4 regions of the Leclercia sp. GHBNCSD genome follow, and region 2 is predicted to be linked to each of the others. Evidence: predicted binding sites of a transcription regulator. Region 2 holds the regulator's gene; each other region holds the start of a gene.
The links. The regulator PurR, encoded in region 2, represses purine synthesis genes. The targets are predictions, from matches to a motif close to CANGCAAACGTTTGCNTG.
Positions count from the first base shown of each region.

Region 1: glyA (serine hydroxymethyltransferase) is a predicted target of PurR. The motif match lies at 2,967-2,984, and genes of this name have one in related genera.
Region 3: tusA (sulfurtransferase TusA) is a predicted target of PurR. The motif match lies at 1,541-1,558, and genes of this name have one in related genera.
Region 4: gcvT (glycine cleavage system aminomethyltransferase GcvT) is a predicted target of PurR. The motif match lies at 2,132-2,149, and genes of this name have one in related genera.

Region 1 is NZ_JBQVYO010000001.1:3,168,671-3,173,130, reverse strand. Features, by position in the region: gene ACT3IC_RS15275 (ROK family protein) at 1-998, shown strand, start outside; gene ACT3IC_RS15270 (DoxX family protein) at 1,127-1,549, shown strand; gene glyA (serine hydroxymethyltransferase) at 1,597-2,850, opposite strand; gene hmpA (NO-inducible flavohemoprotein) at 3,155-4,345, shown strand; gene glnB (nitrogen regulatory protein P-II) at 4,432-4,460, opposite strand, start outside.
Region 2 is NZ_JBQVYO010000002.1:335,837-340,296, forward strand. Features, by position in the region: gene ACT3IC_RS21955 (MFS transporter) at 1-57, opposite strand, end outside; gene cydH (cytochrome bd-I oxidase subunit CydH) at 222-311, opposite strand; gene purR (HTH-type transcriptional repressor PurR) at 608-1,633, shown strand; gene punR (DNA-binding transcriptional activator PunR) at 1,639-2,562, opposite strand; gene punC (purine nucleoside transporter PunC) at 2,678-3,874, shown strand; gene cfa (cyclopropane fatty acyl phospholipid synthase) at 4,155-4,460, shown strand, end outside.
Region 3 is NZ_JBQVYO010000001.1:2,284,741-2,289,200, reverse strand. Features, by position in the region: gene ACT3IC_RS11040 (TRAP transporter substrate-binding protein) at 7-978, opposite strand; gene tusA (sulfurtransferase TusA) at 1,238-1,480, opposite strand; gene ACT3IC_RS11030 (7-cyano-7-deazaguanine/7-aminomethyl-7-deazaguanine transporter) at 1,796-2,461, shown strand; gene ACT3IC_RS11025 (DcrB family lipoprotein) at 2,534-3,091, shown strand; partial or broken gene ACT3IC_RS11020 (MFS transporter) at 3,096-4,335, opposite strand; gene ACT3IC_RS11015 (AI-2E family transporter) at 4,444-4,460, shown strand, end outside.
Region 4 is NZ_JBQVYO010000001.1:2,804,608-2,809,067, forward strand. Features, by position in the region: gene ubiH (2-octaprenyl-6-methoxyphenyl hydroxylase) at 1-595, shown strand, start outside; gene ubiI (FAD-dependent 2-octaprenylphenol hydroxylase) at 608-1,810, shown strand; gene gcvT (glycine cleavage system aminomethyltransferase GcvT) at 2,239-3,333, shown strand; gene gcvH (glycine cleavage system protein GcvH) at 3,357-3,746, shown strand; gene gcvP (aminomethyl-transferring glycine dehydrogenase) at 3,921-4,460, shown strand, end outside.

The DNA of each region.
Region 1 (4,460 bases), on a different contig from region 2:
CCCGGGGAATGAACAGCGGCCATTATCAGATCCCGGATGCGGGGCCATTAATACTCTGCATGAATGTCAGCCCCACCAGCATTGAGAGCCAGCTTATCGACGCCCGTATGTCGCCGTTAGGCGAGTTTCGCTGGACTGACGTGAACGCACAGACGCCCGAAGCGTTGTTACAGGCCATTGAGAACCTGTGGCAGCAGCAGCGCAAACAGTGGCCGGGGCAGCGCATTACTCTGGCGCTGGGGATCCACGGCCAGGTCGATACCGCCACCGGGGTATCGCAGATGATGCCCCAGGCGCCGTGGAAAAAACCGGTTGAGATTAAGTATCTGCTGGAAGAAAAACTGGGCATCACGGTGAAGGTGGATAACGACTGTGTGATGCTGGCGCTGGCAGAGAAGTGGCAAAACCCGGCCAACCGCGACGATTTTTGCGTGATTAACGTCGATTACGGTATCGGATCCTCGTTTGTGATTAATGGCCAGGTCTATCGCGGGACGCTTAACGGCAGCGGGCAAATTGGCCACACCATTTTCGATCGCGACGGCGTAGCCTGCGCCTGCGGACGCTACGGCTGTCTGGAGACGGTCGCCTCCCTCTCAGCCCTTAAAAAACAGGCGCGTTTATGGCTGAAATCCCAGCCCGGCACCCTCGGGCTTGATCCGGACAGCCTCACCAGTCTGCAGCTGATTGAGGCCTGGCGTCAGGGGAATGCTCCAATTCAGCGCTGGGCTGACGAGGCCGCCAACGCTATCGGACTGACGCTCTACAACCTGCTCAATATCCTTAATATCAACCAAATCTGGTTCTATGGCCGCAGCTGCGCCTTTGGCGAACGCTGGCTGCAGACCATCAATCGCCAGATTGGATTTACCCCCTTCGATCACGGCGATGCGGTGCGTAACCGGCAAACGGAAATCGCCTTTGGCGGCTTAACCCGGCAGCAGCAGATTATCGGCATTGGCTTTCTGTTCGTGGAGGACGCGCTGGCGGAAGGCTAGCGGAGAACATGCTGAAAGGGGGGGGAATTTAAATCATCCTGATGGCTGATTTATGGCGAAAAGCGGAATGGCGGGGCGGCAATTTGTGTATTAGCTTTAAGATAAATCCCACCCCAAACGAGCCTGCCATGAACACACTACGGTATTTCGATTTTGGTCAGTCCCGGGCGCTGATCCTGTTGATTGCCCGTCTCGCCCTTATCCTTCTGTTCATTATTTTCGGCGTGCCTAAAATGTTCGGTTTTGACGGCACGGTGCAGTATATGGTGAAGCTGGGCGCCCCGATGCCGATGCTGGCGGCCATTGTGGCGGTGATCATGGAAGTGCCCGCCGCCATTCTCATCGTGCTCGGCTTTTTTACTCGCCCGCTGGCGGTCCTGTTTGTCTTTTATACGCTGGGAACGGCGTTGATTGGGCACCACTACTGGGATATGAGTGGCGATGCGGTAATGCCGAACATGATTAACTTCTTCAAGAACATCAGCATCGCTGGCGGATTCCTGCTGCTGGCGGTGGCCGGGCCGGGCGCTATCTCCATCGACCGGCGTTAGCCATAAAAAAGGCCGCTTGCGCGGCCTTTCTGTTCTGCGAGGCAGACTTATGCGTAAACCGGGAAGCGGGCGCAGATCTCCAGCACTTTCGCTTTCACGCGTTCGATAACCGCTTCGTCGTTGATGTTGTCCAGCACGTCGCACATCCAGCCCGCCAGCTCTTTCACTTCCGCTTCTTTAAAGCCGCGGCGAGTGACAGCCGGAGAACCGATACGGATACCGGAGGTCACAAACGGGCTCTTCGGATCGTTTGGTACGCTGTTTTTGTTAACGGTGATGTTGGCGCGGCCCAGGGCAGCGTCAGCTTCTTTACCGGTCAGGTTTTTATCAACCAGATCCAGCAGGAACAGGTGGTTTTCAGTCCCGCCGGAGACCACTTTGTAACCGCGGTTCAGGAAGACTTCCACCATCGCTTTGGCGTTCTTAGCAACCTGCTGCTGGTAAACCTTGAACTCTGGCTCCATCGCCTCTTTCAGCGCCACGGCTTTTGCCGCGATAACGTGCATCAGCGGGCCGCCCTGCGCGCTTGGGAAGACAGCAGAGTTCAGTTTTTTGTACAGCTCTTCGTCACCGCCCTTCGCCAGGATCAGGCCGCCGCGCGGACCGGCCAGGGTTTTGTGGGTAGTGGTGGTGACAACGTGTGCGTGTGGAACCGGGTTCGGGTAGACGCCTGCGGCGATCAGACCGGCAACGTGTGCCATATCGACGAACAGGTATGCGCCGATGCTGTCTGCGATTTCACGCATTTTTGCCCAGTCAACAACACCGGAGTAGGCAGAGAAACCACCGATGATCATCTTCGGTTTGTGCTCTTTGGCCTGCTTCTCCATGTCGGCGTAGTCAATTTTACCGGACTCATCGATACCGTAAGGGATGATGTTGTACAGTTTGCCGGAGAAGTTAACCGGGGAGCCGTGAGTCAGGTGGCCGCCCTGCGCCAGGTTCATACCCAGTACGGTATCGCCCGGCTGCAGCAGTGCGGTATAGACAGCGAAGTTAGCCTGAGAGCCAGAGTGCGGCTGCACGTTAGCGTAATCAGCGCCAAACAGCTCTTTTGCACGGTCGATTGCCAGCTGTTCAACCACATCGACATACTCGCAACCGCCGTAGTAGCGCTTGCCCGGGTAACCTTCAGCATATTTGTTGGTCAGCTGAGAGCCCTGCGCCTGCATCACGCGCGGGCTGGTGTAGTTTTCGGAGGCGATCAGTTCGATGTGCTCTTCCTGACGTACTTTTTCCTGCTCCATAGCCTGCCACAGTTCGGCATCATAATCGGCAATGTTCATTTCACGCTTTAACATCCGCATCTCCTGACTCAGCTAACAAGTAAATTTTGGCCTGAAAAGGCAGTCCTGATGGACGACGGGCAACAGTATAACTGATTAGCAGAGTGATAACAGGTCTTGACAAAGGATTTTACGCAAACGTTTACCTACCCGCCACGCAAGGGTTTGAGGAATAGCGTACTCGCCCTGCAAAAGGGAATTCTTTTCAGGTTTGTGATGCAGTTAATTCATGTTGCAAAGAACCATTTACAAAGCAGGGTTATTTTTTATAAGATGCATTCAAAATACACTATTAAAGTAACATTTGAAGGAAGCTGCTATGTTAGATGCCCAAACCATCGCTACCGTAAAAGCCACGATTCCCCTGCTGGTCGAAACGGGTCCTAAACTTACCGCCCATTTTTACGATCGTATGTTCGCGCACAACCCGGAGCTCAAAGAGATTTTTAACATGAGCAACCAGCGTAATGGCGATCAGCGCGAAGCGTTATTCAACGCCATTGCCGCCTACGCCAGCAACATCGAGAACCTGCCGGCCCTGCTGCCAGCAGTGGAAAAAATCGCTCAGAAACATACCAGCTTCCAGATCAAACCTGAGCAGTACAACATTGTTGGCACCCACCTGCTGGCGACCCTGGACGAAATGTTCAGCCCGGGCCAGGAGGTGCTGGACGCCTGGGGCAAAGCCTACGGCGTGCTGGCGAATGTCTTCATCAACCGTGAAGCGCAGATCTACAGCGAAAACGCCAGTAAGACCGGCGGATGGGAAGGTACCCGCGCCTTCCGTATCGTGGAAAAAACCCCGCGCAGCCAGCTTATCACCAGCTTTGAATTTGAACCCGTCGACGGCCAGCCGGTTGCCGATTACCAGCCAGGCCAGTACCTGGGCGTGTGGCTGAAGCCTGAAGGCTTCCCGCATCAGGAGATCCGCCAGTACTCCCTGACCCGCAAGCCAAACGGCAAAAGCTATCGCATTGCGGTAAAACGCGAGGAAGGCGGTCAGGTTTCGACATGGCTGCATAACGAAGCCCGCGTGGGTGATGTGGTGCATCTGGCCGCCCCTGCGGGCGACTTCTTTATGGCTGTTGAAAGCAATACCCCGGTGACGCTGATCTCCGCCGGTGTCGGCCAGACCCCGATGCTGGCGATGCTGGACACCCTGGCGAAGGCGCAGCATAAGGCGCAGGTGAACTGGTTCCACGCTGCAGAGAATGGCGAAGTGCATGCGTTTTCTGATGAAGTGAAAAGCCTGGCTGCCGGCCTGCCGCACTTTACCGCTCATACCTGGTATCGCCTGCCGTCGGATGACGACCGTGCCGCTGCCCGCTTCGACAGCGAAGGCCTGATGGCGTTAAGCGAGCATAAAGAGCAGTTCCACGCCCCGGAGATGCAGTTCTACGTCTGTGGCCCGGTGGCCTTTATGCAGTATGCCGCCGCGCAGCTCCTTGAGCTGGGGGTGAATAAAGAGAACATTCACTACGAATGCTTCGGCCCGCATAAGGTGCTGTAATGCAAAAAGCCCCTCAGTAGAGGGGCTTTTTTTTGCCCGGCGGCGCTGCGCTTGCAGGGGCCTACGGGATGTCAAACAACGGGTAATTAAATCGCTGCGTCGTCTTCTTCGCCGG
Region 2 (4,460 bases):
GGTGCCGATGCCAAATGCGCCAATGGCCAGGGCCAGCAGCGGAAAATTGATTTTCATACTTCAACTCCGGATACCGTGTCGTCAGGCGACACAGAACAATGAAGGCGAAAGCATGACATCAATCACAAAAAATGAGAAGTTAACAATTTGGCAAAAGATTTTTGCCGGACGCGTAACAATAGCAGAAGGGAGACGAGGGAGCGTTAGCTCCCTCGCAAATATCAGTGCAGCGCAGCCGTAAGACCGCTGGCAACGATCAGACCCAGAACAATAACGGTGGTAATCAGCGAAAACTTAAGATCGGTACTCATCAATTTTTCTCCTTTTAATCACCCTACGAAGAGTGAGCTTGCTCATTTTTGCACAGTTCAGGGTAAAAATCTTGCTGGATTTAGATTGATATCGATTTTTACTCTTCCCCTTTTGGTCAAGATCAGCCAAAATTCCACGCTAAATTTATTAGCGTACCGGCCATTGACCCCCTCCTGACGTCCTGTGTCGTTTTCCCGGCGTACCGCAATTCAAATTGCGCAATTAGGGCGAGTGAAGGCAAACGTTTACCTATTGGTTTTTCAGGAGCTTAAGATATGGTCTGGAGTGACATCTGATGGCAACAATTAAAGACGTAGCGAAACGCGCAAACGTTTCCACTACAACCGTATCACATGTTATTAACAAAACCCGCTTTGTGGCGGAAGAGACGCGTAACAACGTCTGGGCAGCGATCAAAGAGCTGCACTATTCTCCGAGCGCCGTCGCCCGTAGTCTGAAGGTGAACCACACCAAATCGATCGGCCTGCTGGCGACCAGCAGCGAAGCCCCCTACTTCGCAGAAATTATTGAAGCGGTAGAGAAAAACTGCTTCCAGAAAGGTTACACCCTGATCCTCGGCAACGCCTGGAACAGCCTGGAGAAGCAGCGGGCCTATCTGTCAATGATGGCGCAAAAGCGCGTCGACGGCCTGCTGGTAATGTGCTCGGAATACCCGGAGCCGCTGCTGAAGATGCTGGAAGAGTATCGCAATATCCCGATGGTGGTGATGGACTGGGGCGAAGCGAAAGCGGACTTCACCGACTCGGTCATTGATAACGCCTTTGAAGGTGGCTACATGGCAGGACGTTATCTGATCGAACGCGGGCATCGCGATATCGGCGTCATCCCGGGCGCGCTGGAGCGCAACACCGGTGCCGGTCGTCTGGCCGGTTTTATGAAAGCGATGGAAGAAGCCTTAATCACGGTGCCGGAAAACTGGATCGTCCAGGGCGACTTTGAGCCGGAGTCCGGCTATCGCGCCATGCAGCAGATCCTCTCCCAGACGCCGCGTCCGACCGCTATTTTCTGCGGCGGCGATGTTATGGCGATGGGTGCCCTGTGTGCCGCTGACGAGATGGGCCTGCGCGTTCCGCAGGACGTTTCGCTGATCGGGTATGATAACGTGCGCAACGCCCGTTTCTTCACCCCGGCGCTGACCACCATCCACCAGCCAAAAGATTCGCTGGGCGAGACCGCCTTCAACATGCTGCTCGACCGTATCGTCAATAAACGTGAAGAGTCGCAGTCCATTGAAGTGCATCCGCGTTTGATCGAACGCCGCTCCGTCGCCGATGGCCCGTTCCGCGACTACCGCCGTTGATCCGCTCAGGGAGCCAGTACCTCTGGCTCCCGCAACCACTCCCTGTTCATCGTTTCACTGTCCCCCAGATAATCCAGCAGCCACGCCAGCGCCGGTGACATGTCGTTTTGTTGCCAGGTGAGGCAGCAGGCCGCATCCGGGAAGGGGTTTTCCAGCGTCAGCTCCACCCATTTGCCACTGTCTATCCAGGGCCGGGCAAAATGGACCGGCACCATCCCCACGCACAGCCCGGCCGACAGGCAGGTCGCAGAGGATTCCCAGTCCGGGGTGACGATCCGCCGCTGGTTATCCAGCAGCCAGGTGATCCGTTTCGGCAGCGAGCGGGAGGTATCTTCCCGCACCAGCGACGGCCAGTTGCGCAGGGTATCATCGCTGAGCGGGCCGGGAAGCGCGGCCAGCGGATGGTGGCTCGCCACCACGCAGACCCAGCTCAGCATCCCCATATCGCGAAACGCGTAGCGCCCCCCCACCGGTATCGCCTGGGTCGCGCCGATCGCCATCTCCACCCTGCCATCCGCCAGCGCATCCCAGACACCGTTAAAGACCTCCTGGGAGACACGCAGCTCAACGTCAGCGAAGTGGCGATAAAAGTCGACGATCATCTGGCGGGTGCGCTCGGGACGAACGATGTTATCCACCGCAATGGAGATATGCCCGCGCCAGCCGTTGGCAATCTGCTGACACTGTTCGCGGGTGATCTGCATTTTTTTGATAACAGAACGCCCCTCCTTCAGAAACCACAGCCCGGCAGGCGTCAGCTCCACATCACGGTGTCGCCGTTCAAATAGCGGCACCGCCAGCCACTCCTCAAGCTGACGCACCGTATAGCTGATGGCTGACGGGACACGATGTAGCTCCTGTGCCGCGCCGCTGAAACTGCCGTTACGCGCCACGGCATCCACCACTTCAAGGGAATATTCTGACCACATTTTCTGCCTGCAAAAAATTTGAATGCAACCGCCAAATATTAGCGTTTCACAAGCGGGATTGCACTGCCTACACTCAGCGGCTACCTAAACCTGCATCCATAAGGACAATAAAACCATGCAACCCGGGAAAGGATTTTTAGTCTGGCTCGGCGGCCTGAGCGTGCTGGGCTTCCTCGCCACCGATATGTACCTGCCTGCGTTCGCCATCATGCAGGCGGATCTGCAAACCCCGGCTGCCGCCATCAGCGCCAGCCTGAGCCTCTTCCTGGCCGGTTTTGCCTTCGCGCAGCTGCTCTGGGGACCGATGTCTGACCGCTTCGGACGCAAGCCGGTACTGCTGGCCGGCTTAGCCATCTTTGCATTCGGCTGCCTCGGTATGCTGTGGGTACGCGACGCCACCTGGCTGCTGGTGCTACGCTTTATCCAGGCGGTGGGGGTCTGCGCCGCGGCGGTGACCTGGCAGGCGCTGGTGACCGATTACTACCCGGCATCGCGAACCAACCGCATTTTCGCCACCATCATGCCGCTGGTTGGCTTGTCGCCAGCGCTGGCACCGCTGCTCGGCAGCTGGATCCTCGCCCATTTCAGCTGGCAGGCCATTTTTGCGGTGCTGTTTGCCATTACCCTGGTGCTGATGATCCCGGCCTTTTTCCTGAAGCCAGTGACGGTAAAAGAGGCGCAGCCAACCTCCCGCGTGACCTTCTTTACCCTGCTTCGCTCCCGGATCTACCGCGGCAACGTGCTGATCTACGCCGCCTGTTCCGCCAGCTTCTTCGCCTGGCTGACCGGCTCGCCGTTTATCCTCAGCGATATGGGCTACAGCCCGGCGGCGATCGGACTGAGCTATGTGCCGCAGACTATCGCCTTCCTGATTGGGGGTTACGGCTGCCGCGCCGCCCTGCAAAAATGGCCGGGTCACCAGATGCTGCCGTGGCTGCTGGGCCTGTTTGCCGTCAGCGTGATCGGTACCTGGGCGATCGGGTTTATTCCGGGCGTCAGCCTGGCGGCGTTGCTGGCCCCCTTCTGCCTGATGGCAGTGGCGAACGGCGCCATCTACCCTATCGTGGTAGCGCAGGCGCTGCGTCCCTTCCCGCAGGCAACCGGCAGCGCGGCGGCACTGCAGAACACCCTGCAGCTGGGACTCTGTTTCCTCGCGAGCCTGCTGGTCTCCTGGCTGATTGCCACCCCGTTGCTGACCACCACCAGCGTGATGGTGGCGACCGTCGTGCTGGCCGCGCTTGGCTATCGGATGCAGTATCTCCCTGTGGGCCAGCAGGATGAGAGCCCGCACGCAGAATCTTCCCACGCCTGACAGGATAAATAATTAGCGTACTAACAATATGCTGTTGAATCACCAGGATATCAGTCCTATACTGGCTAAAGCTTTCTGATAAATACTAAAATCATTAAGTGTTAACGGGAGCCGGATTGCTCCCGTTTTACCATGGATGGCCTTTCGGCAAGGGTCCTCTCCCTTCCTCTGTTCTACGTCGGATATTAGCCTCACGGGTTGCACCGTGAAATTTCTCACTCTCCATGAAGAGCGTCTACGCTGTTTATGGGTTCTGATCACATCAGGTGATGGAGAAGCTATGAGTTCATCGTGTATAGAAGAAGTCAGCATCCGGAATGATGACTGGTTCCGGATAGTCAATGAATTGCTGAGCCGCGCGGGTATCACCATCAACGGCCCGGCATCCTCCGATCTACAAGTTAAACACCCCGATTTTTTTAAACGCGTCCTGAAGCAGGGCTCACTGGGTCTCGGCGAGAGCTATATGGACGGCTGGTGGGAGTGCGAACGGCTGGACATCTTTTTCCATAAGGTTCTGCGAGCGGGTCTGGAAACACAGCTGCCCAGCCACCTGAAGGATACCCTGCGCATCGCTACTGCCCGC
Region 3 (4,460 bases), on a different contig from region 2:
TCCGGCTTACTTAACGTCAGCGATGGCTTTCATCAGATCCTGATGTTTTTCACCATACTGGGCGCGCACCGGCTCGGTCGCTTTGACGAACACCGCCTTATCGATGTCATGGAACTGCACGCCGCCCGCCTTCATCTTCGCCAGCGCTTCGTCGTTGTAGGCCTGCCACAGCTTACGCTGCTCCATCTGCGCTTCACGGGCCAGGGTCTTAATTTTTTCCTGCTCGTCGGCGCTCAGCTTGTCCCACTTCATTTTGGAGTAGAGCAGCATTTCCGGAGTGATAAAGTGGCCGCTCAGGGTGTAGTTTTTGGCCACCGGCATGTAGTTGTGGGCGATATAGGTCGGTGGGTTATTCTCAGCGCCGTCGATAACGCCGGTCTGCATGCCGCTGTAGACTTCACTTACCCCCATCGCCACCGAGTTGGCGCCCATATCTTTCAACGTCGCCAGCGCCACCGGGCTGCCCTGAACGCGGATTTTCTTACCTTTCAAATCTTCCGGTTTAACAATCGGATCTTTGGTGATCAGGTTACGGGTGCCGGAGTCCATCCAGCCGAGGAAGACCAGCTTCGATTTCGGGTTCGCCGTCAGTTTTTCGCCGATCTGCTTACCGATGTCGCCGTCGATCACTTTGTGCATATGGTCTTCATCGCGGAATACATACGGCAGGGTAAAGACTTCGATATCCGGCAGGATGGCCGCAACCGGCGCCATGGAGACGCGGATCATATCGATGGCGCCCATCTGCGCCTGCTCAATCATCTGCTTTTCATCACCCAGTACGCCGCCAGGGAAGACTTTGATCTCCAGCTTGCCGTCGGTTTGTTGTTTAAGTTTTTCACCCATATGCTCCACCGCCACCACGTTCGGGTAGCCTTCAGGATGCACATCAGCAGCTTTAATGGTTTGAGCAGAGACAGAGGCAGCAAAAGCAGACAGACACAGAGCGGCCAGCAACGGCTTGATGGTCGTTTTCATTGAGTCAACTCCAGGGTATGAGGTAAGCGTTGGAACGGCGTTTTAGTTTTCAGCTTCAAAACTAGCCTAAGGCCTGGAAAACGAGGGTGAAGCGCCTCACAAAAAAGCGCTAAAATTTGAAACAATGGTTCAAATTGGTGATGGAGTTCAAACGAATGGCCTTTCAGGCCCGTGCAGGAGGGCGTGCCGGAGGGCGGCTACGCCTTACCCGGCCTACGCGTAGGCCCGTGCAAGCGCAGCGCCGCCGGGCAAAATGGCATTAGCCTTTGCGGATCAGATAGCGATAGGGCAGCGAGGCGGTTTCCTGTGCCAGCAGCTCATGTTCCATAAAGGTACAAAAGCCGGGAATATCGCGGGTGGTGGCCGGATCGTCGGCAATAATTAATAGCGTCTCGCCGGTTTGCATCGTGCGCACGGTTTTGCGCACCATCATCACCGGTTCCGGGCAGCGCAGGCCCTGGGCGTCAAGAGTATGGTCTGGGCTGGAAAACAGATCGGTCATCGTCGTCTCGTTCAGATAAAAAACGGCAGTAGTTTACGCCCCAGACCGGGCAAAGCAAACCAGGTTAACGATTGCGTAAAAATTAGCCGTTGCAAAGCACAATGAAAGCAGTATGATGCGGCCGGTTTTCAGAATCTGTTCCAACAGGCGTTATTGTTGAAGCCAGTCTGGAGACGGACAGCGCGCAAAAACCGGAGCGTACATAGAGTACGTGAGGATTTTGAGCACTGCCCGGATTCAGAATGGCGAATAAAATAGCCTGATGGCCAGATTCATATTGGGTTCCCTCACCCCAACTTATAAAAAGGTCACAATATGACGCAGTTCTCTCAATCGCAGCGCGTAAAAGCGTTGTTCTGGCTTTCGCTTTTCCATCTGCTGGTGATTACCTCCAGTAACTACCTGGTACAGCTGCCGATCTCCATTTTTGGTTTTCATACCACCTGGGGCGCGTTCAGTTTCCCGTTTATCTTCCTTGCGACCGATCTTACCGTCCGTATCTTTGGCGCACCGCTCGCCCGACGCATTATTTTTGCCGTCATGCTTCCGGCGCTGTTTGTGTCGTACGGGATCTCCTCGCTGTTCTATATGGGAAGCTGGCAGGGCTTTGAGGCGCTGACGCACTTTAACCTTTTTGTCGCCCGTATCGCCGCCGCCAGCTTTATGGCCTATGCGCTTGGGCAGATCCTCGACGTGCATGTCTTTAACCGCCTGCGCCAGAACCATCTCTGGTGGATGGCGCCGACCGCCTCCACGCTGTTTGGCAACGTCAGCGATACGCTGGCCTTTTTCTTTATCGCCTTCTGGCGCAGCCCGGATGCGTTTATGGCCGAACACTGGATGGAAATTGCCCTCGTGGATTACGCCTTCAAGGTGCTTATCAGCCTGGTCTTCTTCCTGCCGATGTACGGCGTACTGCTGAATATGTTGCTGAAAAGATTCGAGGATAAATCTGAAATTTCAGCATTACGGGCAGGTTAAAGGTTCCCCTGAACAGTTGTGATAAGATGGATTGATGCGCCGTTATGGCCGTTTATCGAAAGGAAGAATGTAATGCGCAATCTGGTTAAATATGTCGGGATTGGCCTGCTGGTGATGGGGCTTGCCGCTTGTGATAACAGCGACACGAAAGCACCTGCTCAGGCTGCGTCTGCGGAAAGCAACGCCACGGGTCAGCCGGTCAGCCTGATGGATGGCAAACTCAGTTTCTCACTGCCCGCGGATATGACCGATCAGAGCGGCAAGCTGGGTACGCAGGCGAACAATATGCACGTCTATTCCGATGCCACCGGGCAGAAAGCGGTGATTGTGATCGTCGGCGACGACACCAGTGAAGACCTGGGCGTGCTGGCGAAACGTCTGGAAGATCAGCAGCGCAGCCGCGACCCGCAGCTGCAGGTGGTCACCAACAAAGCCATCGATCTGAAAGGCCACACCCTGCAACAGCTGGACAGCATTATCTCTGCCAAAGGCCAGACCGCTTACTCATCCGTGGTGCTGGGTAAAGTGGACAACAAGCTGCTGACCCTGCAGATCACGCTGCCTGCTGACGACCAGCAGAAAGCGCAAACTGCCGCAGAGAACATCATCAATACCCTGGTGATTCAGTAAGTCATCACGATGAAATGGCCTCCTCCGGAGGCCATTTTTTTAGCCGCCACGTCAGCAGTAACGCCACCGCCACCAACCCCGCCGCCGCCAGATAGATAACCGGTACCCCGGCCCACGCCATCACCAGCCCGGCCAGCGGCCCGGTCACCCCCAGCGACATATCCATAAACACCGTATAGGTCGCCAGCGCCGCCCCCTGGTTCTGCTGCGGTACCGCTTTGACCGCCACCACCCCCAGCGCCGGGAAGACCAGCGAGAAGCCTGCCCCCGCAAGGAACACCCCGATCCGCGCCATCCACGGCGCCTCAGCGATGCCGGTCAGCAGCAGGCCGAGGATCTCAACGCTAAAGCAGATCATCGCCACGTTCAGTCCGCCCAGCCGGTTGATGCCGTTGGGGAACAGCAGGCGGGTGCCGACGAAGGCGCAGCTAAAGAGCGTCAGCGCGAAGGCCGCGCCGTCCCAGCCTTTATCGGCGTAAAACAGCGTAATGAAAGTGGCGATAACCCCAAAACCTGCCGAACCGAGCGCCAGCGCCATGCCGTAGGGCCAGACGCGCCCCAGCACCGTGCGAAACGGCATCGGCTTGCCTTTGCTGGCCTTCACTTTCGGACGTGGCAGGGCGAAGAGGATCGCCAGCAACGCCACCCCCATAATGGTCAACGCCAGCCCGCTCAGGCCGGTGTAGCGATAGCAGAGCACGCCAAGGGGCGCGCCCATCGCCATTGCGCCATAGGTGACGATGCCGTTCCAGGAGATCACCCGCCCGATGTGCGAAGCTCCCACTACCCCCACGCCCCACAGCGTTGAGCCCGTTCCGGCAAGGCTTTGTCCGATGCCTAAGATCACCCGGCCAAAACAGAGCAGCGCCAGGCTGACCACCGGCCAGGCGCTGGTCAGCCCGGCCAGGAAATAGCTCACCCCGCTCAGGAAGCAGCCGCACAGCCCCAGCACCACAATGCTCTTGGGCCCGAACAGATCGGCATAGCGCCCGGCATAGGGGCGGCTTAACAGGGTGGCGAAGTATTGCAGGCTGATGACCAGACCCGCCCAGAAGGCGCTAAAGCCCATAATGTCATGCACATAGCCCGGCAGGACGGCAAGCGGCAGGCCGATGGTCAGGTAGCTGGCAAAGTTGAAAATCACGACGGAAACAATACGCAGGTTGAGGCGCAATCCACTCAGTGCCGGTTCGGCGGCAGGTTCGGGCATCAGGTTCACCAGAATTTTTACAACAGTGTTTCACTATTACCACGCCAGGGAGAGAAATGCAGCAGCGACTTTAAGATTAACGGCGTCAGCCGAAGCGCTGCGGGCGCACTACACTTAGGAGCATCTTATAAGAGGAATAATCATGATAATCACGCCGCC
Region 4 (4,460 bases), on a different contig from region 2:
ACATCGTGGTCGCGCTTTTGAACGTTTTACCCAACATGGCCCGCTGGCCATGTTGCCGATGTCGCAGGGGCGCTGCTCGCTGGTCTGGTGCCATCCGCTGGAGAGTGCGGACGATGTGCAGAGCTGGTCTGATGAACGCTTCTGCACCGAACTGCAAAAAGCCTTTGGCTGGCGGCTGGGGCGGATCACCCATGCGGGCAAGCGTTCGTTCTATCCCCTGGCCTTAACTACGGCGTCGCAATCTGTCTCCCATCGCGTCGCGCTGGTGGGCAATGCAGCACAGACATTACATCCCATCGCCGGACAGGGCTTTAACCTCGGGCTGCGCGATGTCATGACCCTTGCCGAAACCCTGGCCGAGGCATTTGCGCAACAGCAGGATTGCGGGGCATATCCGGTGTTATGCCACTACCAGAAGCGTCGCCAGGCAGATAAAGCGGCGACGATCGGCGTAACCGACGGGCTGGTGCATCTGTTTGCCAATCGCTGGGCGCCGCTGGTCGTGGGGCGTAACGCCGGGTTAATGGCGATGGAACTATTCATTCCGGCACGCGATGTGCTGGCACAGAGGACGCTTGGTTGGGTCGCTCGCTAAGGAGTAAACAAAGTGCAGAATGTTGATGTCGCCATTGTCGGTGGCGGAATGGTAGGACTGGCGCTGGCCTGCGGTCTGCAGGGGAGCGGTCTGCGCGTGGCGGTGCTGGAACAGAAACAGCCGCAGCCTGTCGCTCCCGATGCGCCGCCTGAGCTACGCGTTTCGGCGATCAACGCCGCCAGTGAAAAGCTGCTGACCCGCGTTGGCGTCTGGTCAGAGATTATCGCCCAGCGCGCCAGCTGCTATCACGGCATGGAAGTGTGGGATAAAGACAGCTTCGGGCATATCGCCTTTGATGATGAGAGCATGGGCTACAGCCATCTCGGCCATATCATCGAAAACGCGGTGATCCATCATGCCTTGTGGCAGAAAGCGCAGCAGTGCAGCGACGTTACGCTGATTGCCCCGGCACAACTGCAGCAGGTGGCCTGGGGTGAAAACGATGCCTTTATTACCCTGCAAAGCGGCGACATGCTGACTGCGCGTCTGGTGGTCGGGGCCGATGGTGCCAACTCCTGGTTGCGCAACAAAGCCGACATTCCCCTGACGTACTGGGACTACCGCCATCATGCCCTGGTCGCCACTATTCGCACCGCGGAACCGCACCAGGCGGTGGCCCGGCAGATCTTCCATAACGACGGCATTCTGGCCTTTTTGCCGCTCAGCGATCCGCATCTCTGCTCCATCGTCTGGTCGCTTTCCCCTGAGAAGGCGCAGCAGATGCAGGAGGCATCAGCCGAAGCGTTTAATCAGGCCCTGTGCGTGGCCTTTGATAACCGGCTGGGGCTCTGCACTGTCGAAAGCGAGCGTCAGGTATTCCCGTTAACCGGTCGCTATGCGCGCCAGTTCGCGGCGCATCGCCTGGCGCTGGTGGGCGACGCGGCGCACACCATTCATCCGCTGGCCGGGCAGGGGGTAAACCTGGGCTTTATGGATGCCGCCGAGCTGGTGAATGAACTGCGCCGCCTCCATCGTGAGGGCAAAGATATTGGTCAGCATATTTACCTGCGCCGGTACGAGCGTAGCCGTAAGCACAGCGCGGCAATGATGCTGGCGGGGATGCAGGGCTTCCGCGAACTCTTTGCCGGTGCCAATCCGGCGAAAAAACTGCTGCGCGATCTCGGTCTGAAACTGGCTGACACCCTCCCGGGCGTTAAACCACAACTTCTGCGTCAGGCGATGGGACTTAACGACCTGCCGGACTGGCTACGCTAATTTAGAACTCCATCACACTTTATTCTCCCGGCCTGCAGACCGGGGGATCTCCCTCGTTTGAAATAATCTAATTTCACCGCCTTTTTCGCATTAGATTAACTAATCTGGCTATTTTTATGTTACGGAAATTTCGCGCATTTTTCCGCAGTAAATATCAGCCTGTGCTAAATCCCATCTTATCAACTTTGCTTTTGTGCGGAACGATTCGCATTTTTATAGTGAATAACTCTGTACGCTTTGCTGGCTTTTTTGACCATAAGCTAATGTGATGACCCATTTTGCCTTATGGTTAACCACCGTTTTCGGTGGTAAGTTCTGAGGAAAGAGAACGTTTGCGTCGGTGTCCGGGAGCGATGCCGATGCCGGGTTTCGTGGTGAATTTTTCGCCATGAAACGCAAGACAGCCCAGCTCATTCAACGAGGATAAGATGGCTCAACAGACGCCTTTGTATGAACAACACACCTTATGCGGTGCACGCATGGTCGATTTCCATGGCTGGATGATGCCGCTGCATTATGGTTCGCAGATTGATGAGCATCATGCGGTGCGCACCGATGCCGGTATGTTCGACGTCTCTCACATGACCATTGTCGATCTGCACGGCAGCCGCACCCGGGAGTTTTTACGCTATCTGCTGGCAAACGACGTCGCCAAACTGAAGACGCCGGGTAAAGCGCTCTATAGCGGCATGCTGAATGCCTCCGGCGGCGTTATTGACGACCTGATTGTCTATTACCTCTCTGAAGATTTCTTCCGCCTCGTTGTAAACTCCGCCACCCGCGAAAAAGACCTCTCCTGGATCACCCAACACGCTGAACCTTACGGCATCGACATCACCGTGCGTGACGACCTGTCGCTGATTGCGGTGCAGGGGCCAAATGCCCAGGCGAAAGCCGCCTCCCTGTTTAACGAAGAACAGCGTAAAGCCACCGAAGGCATGAAGCCGTTCTTTGGCGTGCAGGCGGGCGATCTCTTTGTGGCGACCACCGGCTACACCGGTGAAGCGGGCTATGAAATTGCCATGCCGAACGAAAAAGCGGCCGATTTCTGGCGTGCGCTGGTGGAAGCGGGCGTTAAGCCGGCGGGTCTGGGCGCGCGCGATACGCTGCGTCTGGAAGCTGGTATGAATTTATATGGCCAGGAGATGGACGAAGGGGTCTCTCCACTGGCGGCCAACATGGGCTGGACCATAGCCTGGGAACCGGCCGATCGCGACTTTATCGGTCGTGAAGTGCTGGAACAGCAGCGTGAGAAGGGCACCGAACAGCTGGTTGGGCTGGTGATGACCGAGAAAGGCGTCCTGCGCGGTGAACTGCCGGTACGTTTCACCGATGCCAATGGCAACCACTGCGAAGGCATTATCACCAGCGGCACCTTCTCCCCAACGCTGGGTTACAGTATTGCGCTGGCGCGTGTGCCGGCGGGCATTGGCGAGACGGCCGTGGTGCAGATCCGCAACCGCGAAATGCCGGTCCGCGTGACCAAACCAATTTTTGTTCGCGCCGGTAAACCGGTCGCCTAATTATTTTTATCAGGAGAAATTCAATGAGCAATGTGCCAGCAGAACTGAAATACAGCAAAGAACACGAGTGGCTGCGCAAAGAAGCCGACGGCACCTATACCGTTGGGATCACCGAACATGCTCAGGAGCTGTTAGGTGACATGGTCTTTGTGGATCTGCCGGAAGTGGGCGCGACCGTGACCGCGGGCGACGACTGTGCGGTGGCGGAATCGGTAAAAGCGGCTTCAGACATCTATGCCCCGGTCGGCGGCGAAATCGTGGCGGTTAACGACGCCCTGAGCGACTCCCCGGAGCTGGTCAACAGCGAGCCTTACGGCGAAGGCTGGATCTTCAAAATCAAAGCCAGCGATGAAGCGGAAGTTGCCGCCCTGCTGGATGCCACCGCGTACGAAGCTCTACTCGAAGACGAATAAATACGCGTCATCCTTCACGTTGCAGGCGCGTTGGCTTCCTCGCTCACCCCGGTCACTTACCTGAGTAAGCTCCCGGGGATTCGCTGCGTCGCCGCCTTCCTGCAACGCGAATGATTTAGCGTATTCAGTTAAATTCCAAATACGATTCACTGCACGTTTCAGGAACCATCGCTCATGACACAGACTTTAAGCCAGCTTGAAAACCGTGGCGCCTTCATCGAACGTCACATTGGGCCGGATGCTCAGCAACAGCAGGAGATGCTGAAGACGGTTGGCGCGGATTCGCTCAACGCCTTGATCGGCCAGATTGTGCCAAAGGATATTCAGCTCGACACGCCGCCGCAGGTGGGGGAATCGACCACTGAATATGCCGCCCTGGCGGAACTGAAGGGCATTGCCAGCCTGAACAAGCGCTTTAAGTCTTACATTGGCATGGGTTACACCAACGTGCAGTTACCGCCGGTGATCCTGCGTAACATGCTGGAAAACCCGGGCTGGTACACCGCGTACACCCCTTATCAGCCGGAAGTCTCTCAGGGCCGTCTGGAAGCGCTGCTAAACTTCCAGCAGGTGACGCTGGATCTGACCGGTCTGGATATCGCCTCCGCCTCGCTGCTGGATGAAGCCACTGCCGCCGCAGAAGCGATGGCGATGGCAAAACGCGTCAGCAAACTGAAGGGCGCAAACCGCTTCTTCGTCGCAGCCGACGTGCAT